3 regions of the Nonomuraea sp. NPDC050786 genome follow, and region 1 is predicted to be linked to each of the others. Evidence: riboswitches for the same ligand, from Rfam matches in the RefSeq annotation. Region 1 holds a riboswitch; each other region holds the start of a gene.
The links. Region 1 has a riboswitch for cyclic di-AMP ahead of AB0H84_RS13190 (C40 family peptidase). Riboswitches for the same ligand answer to the same signal wherever they lie in the genome.
Positions count from the first base shown of each region.

Region 2: it holds a riboswitch for cyclic di-AMP, as region 1 does, so the genes downstream of both, AB0H84_RS18555 (CHAP domain-containing protein) here and AB0H84_RS13190 (C40 family peptidase) in region 1, are expected to answer to the same signal.
Region 3: it holds a riboswitch for cyclic di-AMP, as region 1 does, so the genes downstream of both, AB0H84_RS43115 (GH25 family lysozyme) here and AB0H84_RS13190 (C40 family peptidase) in region 1, are expected to answer to the same signal.

Region 1 covers NZ_JBFAHJ010000005.1:250,390-253,589, reverse strand. Annotated here, with positions in the region: gene AB0H84_RS13200 (branched-chain amino acid aminotransferase) at 1-32, opposite strand, end outside; gene AB0H84_RS13195 (3-isopropylmalate dehydrogenase) at 247-1,293, opposite strand; cyclic di-AMP (ydaO/yuaA leader) riboswitch at 1,392-1,535, shown strand; gene AB0H84_RS13190 (C40 family peptidase) at 1,566-2,132, shown strand; gene AB0H84_RS13185 (ROK family transcriptional regulator) at 2,174-3,200, opposite strand, start outside.
Region 2 covers NZ_JBFAHJ010000008.1:318,790-321,989, reverse strand. Annotated here, with positions in the region: gene AB0H84_RS18565 (peroxiredoxin family protein) at 1-392, shown strand, start outside; gene AB0H84_RS18560 (aminoglycoside phosphotransferase family protein) at 465-1,415, shown strand; cyclic di-AMP (ydaO/yuaA leader) riboswitch at 1,615-1,763, shown strand; gene AB0H84_RS18555 (CHAP domain-containing protein) at 1,776-2,438, shown strand; gene AB0H84_RS18550 (methyltransferase domain-containing protein) at 2,492-3,200, shown strand, end outside.
Region 3 covers NZ_JBFAHJ010000034.1:77,379-80,578, forward strand. Annotated here, with positions in the region: gene AB0H84_RS43105 (hypothetical protein) at 1-393, shown strand, start outside; gene AB0H84_RS43110 (hypothetical protein) at 636-1,136, shown strand; cyclic di-AMP (ydaO/yuaA leader) riboswitch at 1,373-1,516, shown strand; gene AB0H84_RS43115 (GH25 family lysozyme) at 1,529-2,305, shown strand; gene AB0H84_RS43120 (VOC family protein) at 2,336-2,752, opposite strand; gene AB0H84_RS43125 (TetR/AcrR family transcriptional regulator) at 2,832-3,200, shown strand, end outside.

The DNA.
Region 1 (3,200 bases):
ACATCGAAGCTGAGCTTCTGAGCGATGGTCATGACGGAGGTCCTTCTCTCTGCGAAATCTGCCCAAACCTACAGGAAGCTGCGGATAGGCGACGGTGGTCGGCGCTGCCCGCGGGCAGCCCCGTACTTCTTATTGTCTCGCTATATGGGATGGCAAGCGGCCAATGGGGTGGTTAGGCCGTTTGGACGCCAAAAAGCGCCCGGCGGTCCTCTGCGGACCACCAGGCGCTCGTGGGGCTAGGCGGTCCTAGCCGGATACTCGCGCGGTGATGTCGTCACCGATCTCGTGCGTGGTGCGGCCGGCCCAGCCGGTCAGCCGCTCGAGGATGTCCTCGGCCACCGCCTGCTCGACCTTGGCCGCCTCGGCGTGCAGGCCGAGGTGGTCGAGGAGCATGGCGACGGACAGGATGGTCGCGGTCGGGTCGGCCTTGCCCTGGCCGGCGATGTCGGGCGCGCTGCCGTGCACCGGCTCGAACATGCTGGGCGCGGTCCGCTCGGGGTTGATGTTGCCGCTGGCGGCCAGGCCGATGCCGCCGGCGATGGCCGCGCCGAGGTCGGTGATGATGTCACCGAACAGGTTGTCGGTGACGATCACGTCGAACCGCTCGGGCTGGCTCACGAAGAACATCGAGGCCGCGTCGATGTGGCAGTAGTCGGTCGTGACCTCGGGGAACTCCTCCGCCACGCGGTTGACCGTGCGCTGCCACAGGTCGCCGGCGTAGGTGAGCACGTTGGTCTTGTGGACGAGCGTCAGCTTCTTGCGGGGGCGCGACTTGGCCTTCTCGAACGCATACCGCACGACGCGCTCGACGCCGTAGGCGGTGTTGAGCGACTCCTGCGTGGCGATCTCATGCGGCGTGCCGCGCCGCATGGCGCCGCCGGTGCCCGCGTAGAGGCCCTCGGTGCCCTCACGGACGACGATCATGTCGATGTCCTCGGCGGGCGTGTCGGCCAGCGGGGTCTCCACGCCGGGGAAGAGCTTGACCGGGCGCAGGTTGACGTAGTGGTCGAACGCGAAGCGCAGCTTGAGCAGCAGGTCGCGCTCGAGGATGCCCGGCGGGACGCTGGGGTCGCCCACGGCGCCGAGCAGGATCGCGTCGTAGCCGCGCAGCTCCTCCAGCACCGCGTCGGGCAGGGTCTCGCCGGTGCGGTGGTAGCGGGCTGCTCCGAGGTCGTAGTGCGTGGGCTCGATCTTCGTGCCCACGGCCTCCAGGACCTTGAGGCCCTCGGCCACGACCTCGGTGCCGATGCCGTCACCGGGGATGACTGCCAGACGGATGTTACGCGACTCCATGGGCCGTACCTTACCGCGTCGTCTCGACTGACGAACACTCCATCTCATTTCTCGGACGTCCGTTTTGTGCGTATTGCGGTTCTTTGACCGTTTCGTTAGAGTCCGTCGGGCCTAATCCACGCAGCGGTTGCGTGGAGCCGGGGACCCACCTCCCCCCTGGGGCGAATCGGCATGCACCGCCGTAGGGCTACTTCCAGGCCCGAGCCCGTCAGCTAACCCGGCCGGCCGCATGGAAGGACAGACCCCTGTCTCGCATTGCCATTGCCCTGGCGGTGGGCGCCGCCGGACTCCTCCTGGCCACCCCTGCCCAGGCTTCCCCCAAGGAAGACCCCACCACCCTGACCGACCCCACCACACTGACCGGTGCCGAGATCAAACGCATCCGGGAACAGCAGGCGCCGAAACCCGCCTGGAAGATCGCCCTCGACTTCGCCATGAGCAAGCGCGGCACACCGTACGTGTGGGGCGGCGCCAGCCCGAGAGGGTACGACTGCTCCGGGCTCATGCTCAGGGCGTACGAGCATGGGGGGATCGAGCTCCCCCGCACCGCCGCCGAACAGTACGGCGCGTTCTCCAAGAAGATCGCCTGGAAGGACCTCAAACCCGGCGACCTCGTCTTCTTCCACGGCCTCGGGCACGTCGGGATGATCTCCCGGCCCGGCTACATGGTCCACTCGCCGCACACGGGTGACGTGGTCAAGGAAGAGCGCCTGACCGACTGGCGCAGGGACTCCTTCGTGGGCGCCGTCCGCCCCGACCCCAAGGGCGTACGCCTCTGGGCCAGGCTCAAGGAGCAGCGCCGCGCACCGGCGCCCGCCACGTTCAAGGCGACCCTGTAGAAAACGCACGGCAAGGTCCGCCCGCCTTCCCCGAGCCGTGCTCAGGGAAGGCGAGCGTCGAAGATGAGGTCCCAGGCGCGGGTCCTGGCGTGGGCGACCGCCCCCAGCAGGACGCCGCTGTCGCCCAGCGTGCTGGCCACCACCATCGGCCGCAGCGGGCCCAGCTCGGCGATCCGGGCCTCGATGGCCGCGCCCAGCAGGTCGAGGTTGCGGCCCACGCCGCCGCTGAGCACGATCACCTCGGGGTCCAGCACCGCCGCGACCGCCACCAGCAGCCCCCCGATGCGGCGGCCCTCGGCCTCCACCACCGAGCGGGCCACGGCGTCGCCGGAGGCCGCCGCGGCGAAGACCTCCTTGGCCGTGTCCAGGGTCAGGCCGGCGGCGCGGGCCGCGCGGACGACGCCGGGGGCCGCGGTCACCGCCTCCGTGGCGCCGTGGGCCAGGGCGTCGTCGGGCGGAGGCGCGGGCTCCTCGGCGGCGGGCACGTAGGAGACCTCGCCGGCCGCCCCGCGGGCGCCGACGTACAGCTCGCCGTTGATCACGATGCCCATGCCGACGCCGGTCCCGATGGACACGAGCGCGAAGTTGCCCTTCCCGCGCCCCTCCCCGTGCACGTGCTCGCCGACGGCGGCCAGGTTGATGTCGTTCTCGATGACGAGGTCCACCTCCAGCGCGGCGCGCAGGCGTTCGGCCAGGTCGGGGCCGGGCAGGTTGGGGGCGAACTCCAGGCGGCCGAGAGCGGGGTCGTACACGCCGGGCGACCCGACGACGGCGCACGCGATGGACGGCCAGTCGAGCTCGGCCTCCCGAGCGGCGGCCCGGCACAGCTCCCCGACCAGGAGGGCCAGCTCGGCGGAGGTACGGGCGGTGTTGCGTCCGTCGGTCCGGCCGGCGAACGTGCCGCGAAGGTCGGCGACGGCGACCCTGATCCAGTCGCGGCCGATGTCGATGCCGGCGACGTGGGTGGCAGCGGCGTTCACGTCGTACAGGGACGTGACGGGCCCGGGACGGCCGGAGAGCTCCCCGACGAGATGGACGAGCCCGTCCTCCTCCAGCCCGGCCAGGGCC
Region 2 (3,200 bases), on a different contig from region 1:
GCGGTCATGCCTCGCTGATCTATTTCATGCGCTCGACGTCGTGCCCGGTCTGCAACAGGCACGTCCAAGACCTCATCCGGCGCCGCGACGAGCTCGCGGCCCACGACGTCCAGGTGTTCGTCGCGGTTCCTGAGGACCGTAAGGAAGCGGCCGCGTGGAAGGCCGAGCGCCAGGTGCCGTTCCCCGTCCTCGTAGGGCGCCGGGGGACCCCGCACGAGATGATCGGCCTGAGCAGGAAGGTCTTCGGCTCACTGCAGCAGTCAGGCAGCGTCCTCATCGACTCCCAGGGCGTCATCCGCCACGCCCACGGCGCCACCCTGCCCACCGGCGGCTACGACAAGAAAGGGATCCTTGCCGCGGTGGAGGGTCTTCGCGCCGGCGGAGGCCGCTGACGGCGAACCGGGCGGGAGCCCGCCGCCGGCGGCCTGTTCCCGCTGTATCAGCCTGGCGCGTAAGGTGCCCGAATGATCGAGATACCCGAGGCGTTCGCCCAGAGCACCGTCGAGCGTGAAGGAGAGCCCGGAGCGGCGTGGCTCGCCGAGTTGCCGGCGATCGTGGAGGAGCTGCTGGAGCGCTGGGGAGGCGTGCCGGACGGTGCGGTCATGCACGGGGGCGTCGGGGTCATCGTCCCGGTGCGCCGGCGGGGCGGCGCGGGAGCCGCCGTGCTGAAGGTGTCGTTTCCGCATCCCGGCAACGTCCATGAGCCGGACGCCTTCGCGGCGTGGGAGGGGCGCGGGGCCGTGCTGCTGCACGAGCGCGACGACGAGCGGTTCGCCATGCTGCTCGAGCGGGCACGGACGTCGACGCTGGCGGAGGTCGAAGACGGCGACGAGGTGGTGACGGTCGCAGGGCGGATCAACCGCCGGCTGGCCGTCCCCGCGCCGCCCGGCCTGCTTCGGCTGCGGGAGCAGGCGGACACCTGGGAGCAGGGGCTACGCCGGGATGCCGAGGAACTGGCGCACACGCTGCCGCCGTACGCGGTGGACGCCGCCGTGGCGACCGTCCGCGAGCTGGGCCACGTCCAGCCGGACACCCTCGTCCACGGCGACCTCCATCCCAGGAACATCCTGCGCGCCGACCGTGAGCCATGGCTGGCCGTCGACCCCAAGGGGTACGTCGGAGACCCCGCTTACGACGGCGGCACCCTGCTCAAGTCGCGCGCGTTGACGCTCCTCGAGGCGGATGACCCGCACAAGGCCCTCCGTCGCACGCTGGACGTCTTCGCCGAGGCGGCGGAGCTCGATCGGGAACGCGTCCAGCGCTGGGCCCAGTTCCATGCCGTGCAGGCCGCGTTCTGGGGCCGCCGGCACGGATTCCGCATAGCCCGGGGCGGGCCCCGCTTGGACTGGCTCACCGAACTCGCGGACCGCCTGGCGGAGTCGCTCACGGACGGCTCGGCCGGCCGCAAGGTCTAGAAAGGACAAAGAGCAAGTAGTCAATCTTCTATATTGCGGGTGTTTCGCGCGAATATTCGCCGGTGCTGCTTGCAGCTATATATGCCATTCGAATACTTTCGTGCTACTTAGGCGTATCTGCGGCAGGACCAGACGCCGCACGGCGCCTTCCCGCATTGCCCAGACCGCGCTTCACCTGCGCGAACGACTTCGCGTAGCGGTCGCGCGGCCGCCGAATCCGCGAGCTCGCGGAACCGGGGACCCACCGTTTCTCTGGGGTGAATCGGCGCGCCTCCGCACGAGGCGCCCATAGGGCACTTCCACGCCCGAACCCGTCAGCTAACCCGGTAGGCGGCATGGAAGCAAGGAGCAATACGCCCTATGGTGAAGAACATCTTCACGGGTGCCCTGCAGACCGGAAACCTTTCCCGCCTCGCCCTGTGCATGAGCGTCGCTGTGGGCGCGGTCCTCGCCGGTACGCCGGCCTTCGCGGTCCATCGCCGGCCCGAGACGCGATCGTCGCAATGGGGCACCGTCCAGAAGGCTCCCGGCCAGGTGAGCGCGGAGGAAGTGATCAGAATCGCCGAGTCCCAGATCGGCGTGACGGAGAACGCCGCAGGCGGCGGAACCCCGTTCCAGAGCTGGTACATGTCCTCGCCCCGGGCGGCGGAGACGGCGGCCCGCGACGGCAGCACGCTGCAGTCCTACGCCAACGCCCCATGGTGTGCCATGTTCGTTGCCTGGGTCGGTGAGAAGGCCGGCGCCCGGCCGACCATTGGCTGGGACTCCTACACCGTCACCTGGGCCAGATGGTTCGTGGCCAACAGGCGCTGGGGCACCGTACCCAGGCCCGGTGCCGTGGTCTTCTTCGCCTGGCACACGAGGAGCATCAGCGGCATCGACCACATGGGCCTGGTCAAGCAGGACAACCGGAACGGCACGATCACCACGATCGAGGGCAACACGGACGACGGCCGGGTGGAGGAGCGGATCCGGCCCACGTCCCAGGTGGTCGGCTACGGCTATCCGCAGTACAAGCCCTGACGAGCCCGCCTGCGGTTGACTTCATGTCGACCTTAAGTCGCATGCTGTCCGGCATGTCGCACAACATTGCCGCAGAAGCGGACGTCGCCGCCATGATCGCGTTGCTGGACGCCACCGAAACCCTTCCCGGCGCCGCGGAGCTGCGTACGCGCTCCTACGAGCTGCTGGCTCTCCCGCCGGGCGCCGGCGTCGTCGACGTCGGATGCGGAGCCGGTCGGGCGGTGGCCGAACTGGCCGAACGCGGGGCGCGGGCGGTCGGCGTGGACGTCGTCGACCGGACGGTGGCGCTGGCCGCGCAGCGGTGGCCCGGGCGCGATTTCCGTACGGGGGACGCCTACAGCCTGCCCTTCGAGGACGGTGAGCTCGCGGGCTACCGCGCGGACAAGGTCTATCACGAGATCGACGACCCGGCCCGCGCGCTGCGGGAGGCCAGGCGGGTGCTGGCCGACGGCGGGCACATCGTCCTGCTGGGCCAGGACTGGGACACGGTCGTCATCGACTCCGGCCATCCGGCTCTCACCAGGAGGATCGTGCACGCTCGCGCCGACCTCACCCCGGCGCCGCGAGCCGCCCGCGGCTATCGCAACCTCCTGCTGGACGCCGGCTTCGAGGACGTCACCGTGGAGGTGCACACCGCCGTGTTCACCCACGCGCTGACGCTGTCCATGCTGTCGGGGTTCGCCGAGGCGGTGCGGGGGGCGGGCGCCATCACCGAAGAGGAGGCGGCGGTCTGGCTCGCCGATCAGGAGGAGCGGTCGCGCT
Region 3 (3,200 bases), on a different contig from region 1:
GGGGGCAACGACGGCACGATCCGCATCTGGAACACCGACGGGACCGGAGACCCGATCGTCCTGCGCGGCCATCAGGGCGTGGTGTGGAGCGTCGGCTTCAGCCCGGACGGGCGGCAGGTCATCAGCAGTGGCAATGACAACACCGTGCGGATCTGGATGCCGGCCGAGGGGCGCGAGCCAGTGGTCTTCAGCGGCTCCGGCACCGCGGTCAATTCCGTGAAGTTCAGCCCGGACGGGTGGCGGCTGCTCTCGACCTACGACGACGCCACGGTACGGATCTGGCACTGCGAGGTATGCGGCCCCATGCACCAGGTCCAGGCACTCGCCGCCAGGCGCACCATCCGCGAACTGACCCCCGAAGAACGCAGGAACTACCTCGAACCATCCCCTTGATCTCGGCTGTTCGGCGAGGACGATGCGATTGCGACGGTACGCGATCGGCGTGGTGGACGCGTCCCGAGACTCAGGCGCGGAGTTCGGCGCTGCTGCTGCACGCTTCGTCGATTCCTGGTACGTCGTCCGTCGCGCAACTGGAGGAGCACTTGAGGCCTTGACCGTGGAGGCGACGGCCGAGCAGCTGGGCGGCTGCGACGTCCCGTTGACCGCCGGCCGACCGGCGTGGCAGCTTGCGGATCATGAGATTACAGGTCGCCCGTGCCGCCGCCGTCGGAGCGCTGCTCACCCTGACGGCATGTACGCCGGCAGACGGTGGCCGGACCGGGCTTATGCTCGGCGCGGGCGGCCATTTGACGGTGGCGGTGGCCTGGTGCGACCAGGCGCCGGATTCGGTGGTCGTCTACCAGCACTCTGGTGGCGAGTTGCTCGATCAGGCCACGATCAGCGGTCCGGCCCTGCACGGTGAGAAGATCGGGTTCATCGACCTGGATGAGCTGCCCAAGGGCTGGTCCGTGACGGAGGGCGATCTCGACCTGCGCGAGGACCGGTTCTACGAGATCAGGGCGCACAAGACCGGAGTGCAGCTCAGCTACGGCGGGGTCACGCTCAGAGCCGGCCATGAGAAGGGCCTGCACCGGGACGGGATCGTGATCCAGCACTACGACGACGGCTCCGAGTACGGCTACGACGTCAAGCTCACTCAGGACGACCTGAGAAATGCGGCCAAGGAGGCGTGCTGAGGGCCGGCCTCGGCGGGGGCACGTCCAGGCGACCGATTTTTTACCAAGTCCCGCATCCCTTACCGGCACGGCACTTCAGCGCCTTTCAGCCACCGGCACCAGCAAATCGGATTTGCCCTACTTGCACTATCTATGGGCATATGTCTATCTTTTGCCTAATCGCGACATGGATGTGACGAGCTTTCACCACATCGTTGCCGCTTGGTTGACCGGACCGTGCGCTGCTCTTCGCGGGCAGTGTCCGGCCGCCGAATCCGCGCCTCGCGGAGCCGGGGACCCACCTTCTCGGGGTGAATCGGACGCCAGCCCAGCCTGCGCCCGTAGGGCACTTCCAAGCCCGAACTCGTCAGCTAACCCGGTAGGCGGCATGGAAGCAAGGAGTCAATGCCGTCATGCCCGAGCCTCGGCTTGCCGCAATCGCCCACACCCTCAAGAACCGCCTCGATCCCCTCACCCAGCGCCTCAGCTTCGCCGTCGCGGGCGCGATCCTCGCCGGAACCACCGCCATCGCCGGCATTGCCGCCGTGACGCTCGCATCGCCCGCCGGCCAGGTCCCGACGCACGAAGCCCAACCTGAGAGCGCGTCTCTCACTTACGGCCTGGACATCTCGAACTACGAGCCCCTGTACGACTGGAACGCCAGCGCGGCCCAGTTCGGCATCATCAAGGCCACGGAAGGCACGAGCTTCCGCGACGCCTCCTTCGCCAGGCACTGGCTCCAGCTGGGCAAGAAGGGCATCGTGCGCGGCGCCTACCACTACGGCCACCCCCGCAACGACCCCGTCGCGGAGGCCGAGCACTTCCTGTCCGTGGTGAACGCGCAGCCCGCCGAGCCCGGCGACCTGCTGGTCCTCGACCTGGAGACCACCGACGGCAAGTCCGTCGCCGAGGTGAACGCCTGGGCCAAGACGTGGCTGTCGTACGTCAAGGCCAGGACGGGAACCACCCCGATGTTCTACAGCGGCTGGAACTTCGCCAACACCTACGGCAAGGGCCTGGCCGAATATCCGCTGTGGGTCGCCCACTACAGCAAGGCCAAGGGAGCGGTCACCCCGCCCGCCGACTGGAAGTCCTGGACCATCCACCAGTACACCGAGTCCCCCATCGACCAGAACGTCTCCGCGCTCACCGCCGACCAGCTACGCGGCCTGGGCCGCCACGCCGCCTGAGCAGCGCGGCGGTCGGCTTGACGCCTGGGTTCACCCGCTGACGTACTGGTCGGCGTAGGCTTCAGAGGGTGCGATGGGCGTGATGACGTCTATCAGGACGCCGTTGGGATCGGCCACGATGAAGTGCCGCTGGCCGAAGTCCTCGCTGCGCAGTTCGAGCTCAGGTCGCAGCCCCTCACCGGCGACGAGCCGGTCCCACTCGGCGTCGACGTCCTCCACCTCGAAGTTGAGCAGCAGCCCCTGCACCGGCGCGCGATATCCCTCGGGCAGCGTCGGGTGGGTGTGGTCGAGCAGCGCCAGTTCGTACGCCACCGGCCCCGGCCGCCGCAGGCTCACGTACCAGTCCGCCTCGAAGGTCGTCTCGAAGCCGAACAGCCGGGTGTAGAAGTCGTGGGACTCGGCCAACCGCGAGGTGCCGATGACCGGATAGAAGCTGGTCAGGATCACGAAAACCCCTTTCACATACCGCTGGTATGCGAAGGTACAGTATTGACGTACCACCGGTATGTCAACGTGGAGGCAACTCATGACCGACGGGGCCAGGGCCCGCCAGCGCGAGCAGACCAGGCGCGCCCTGCTGCGCGCGGGCCGGCGGCTGTTCGCGACCCGTGGCTACGCCGCGGTCGGCCTGGCAGAGATCGTGCACGCCGCCGGCGTCACCAAGGGCGCGCTCTACCACCACTTCGAGAGCAAGGCCGAGCTGTTCCGCGCCGTCCTCGAACACGTACAGCAGGAGGTCGCTCAGCAGGTGGCCGCGACCGCCGACGCCGAGGACGATCCCTGGGAGCAACTGACGGCGGGCTGCCGGGCCTTTCTCACGGCGAGCACCGACCCGGACGTCCAGCAGATCATGCTCATCGACGGCCCCGCCGTGCTGGGGTGGAGCGACTGGCGC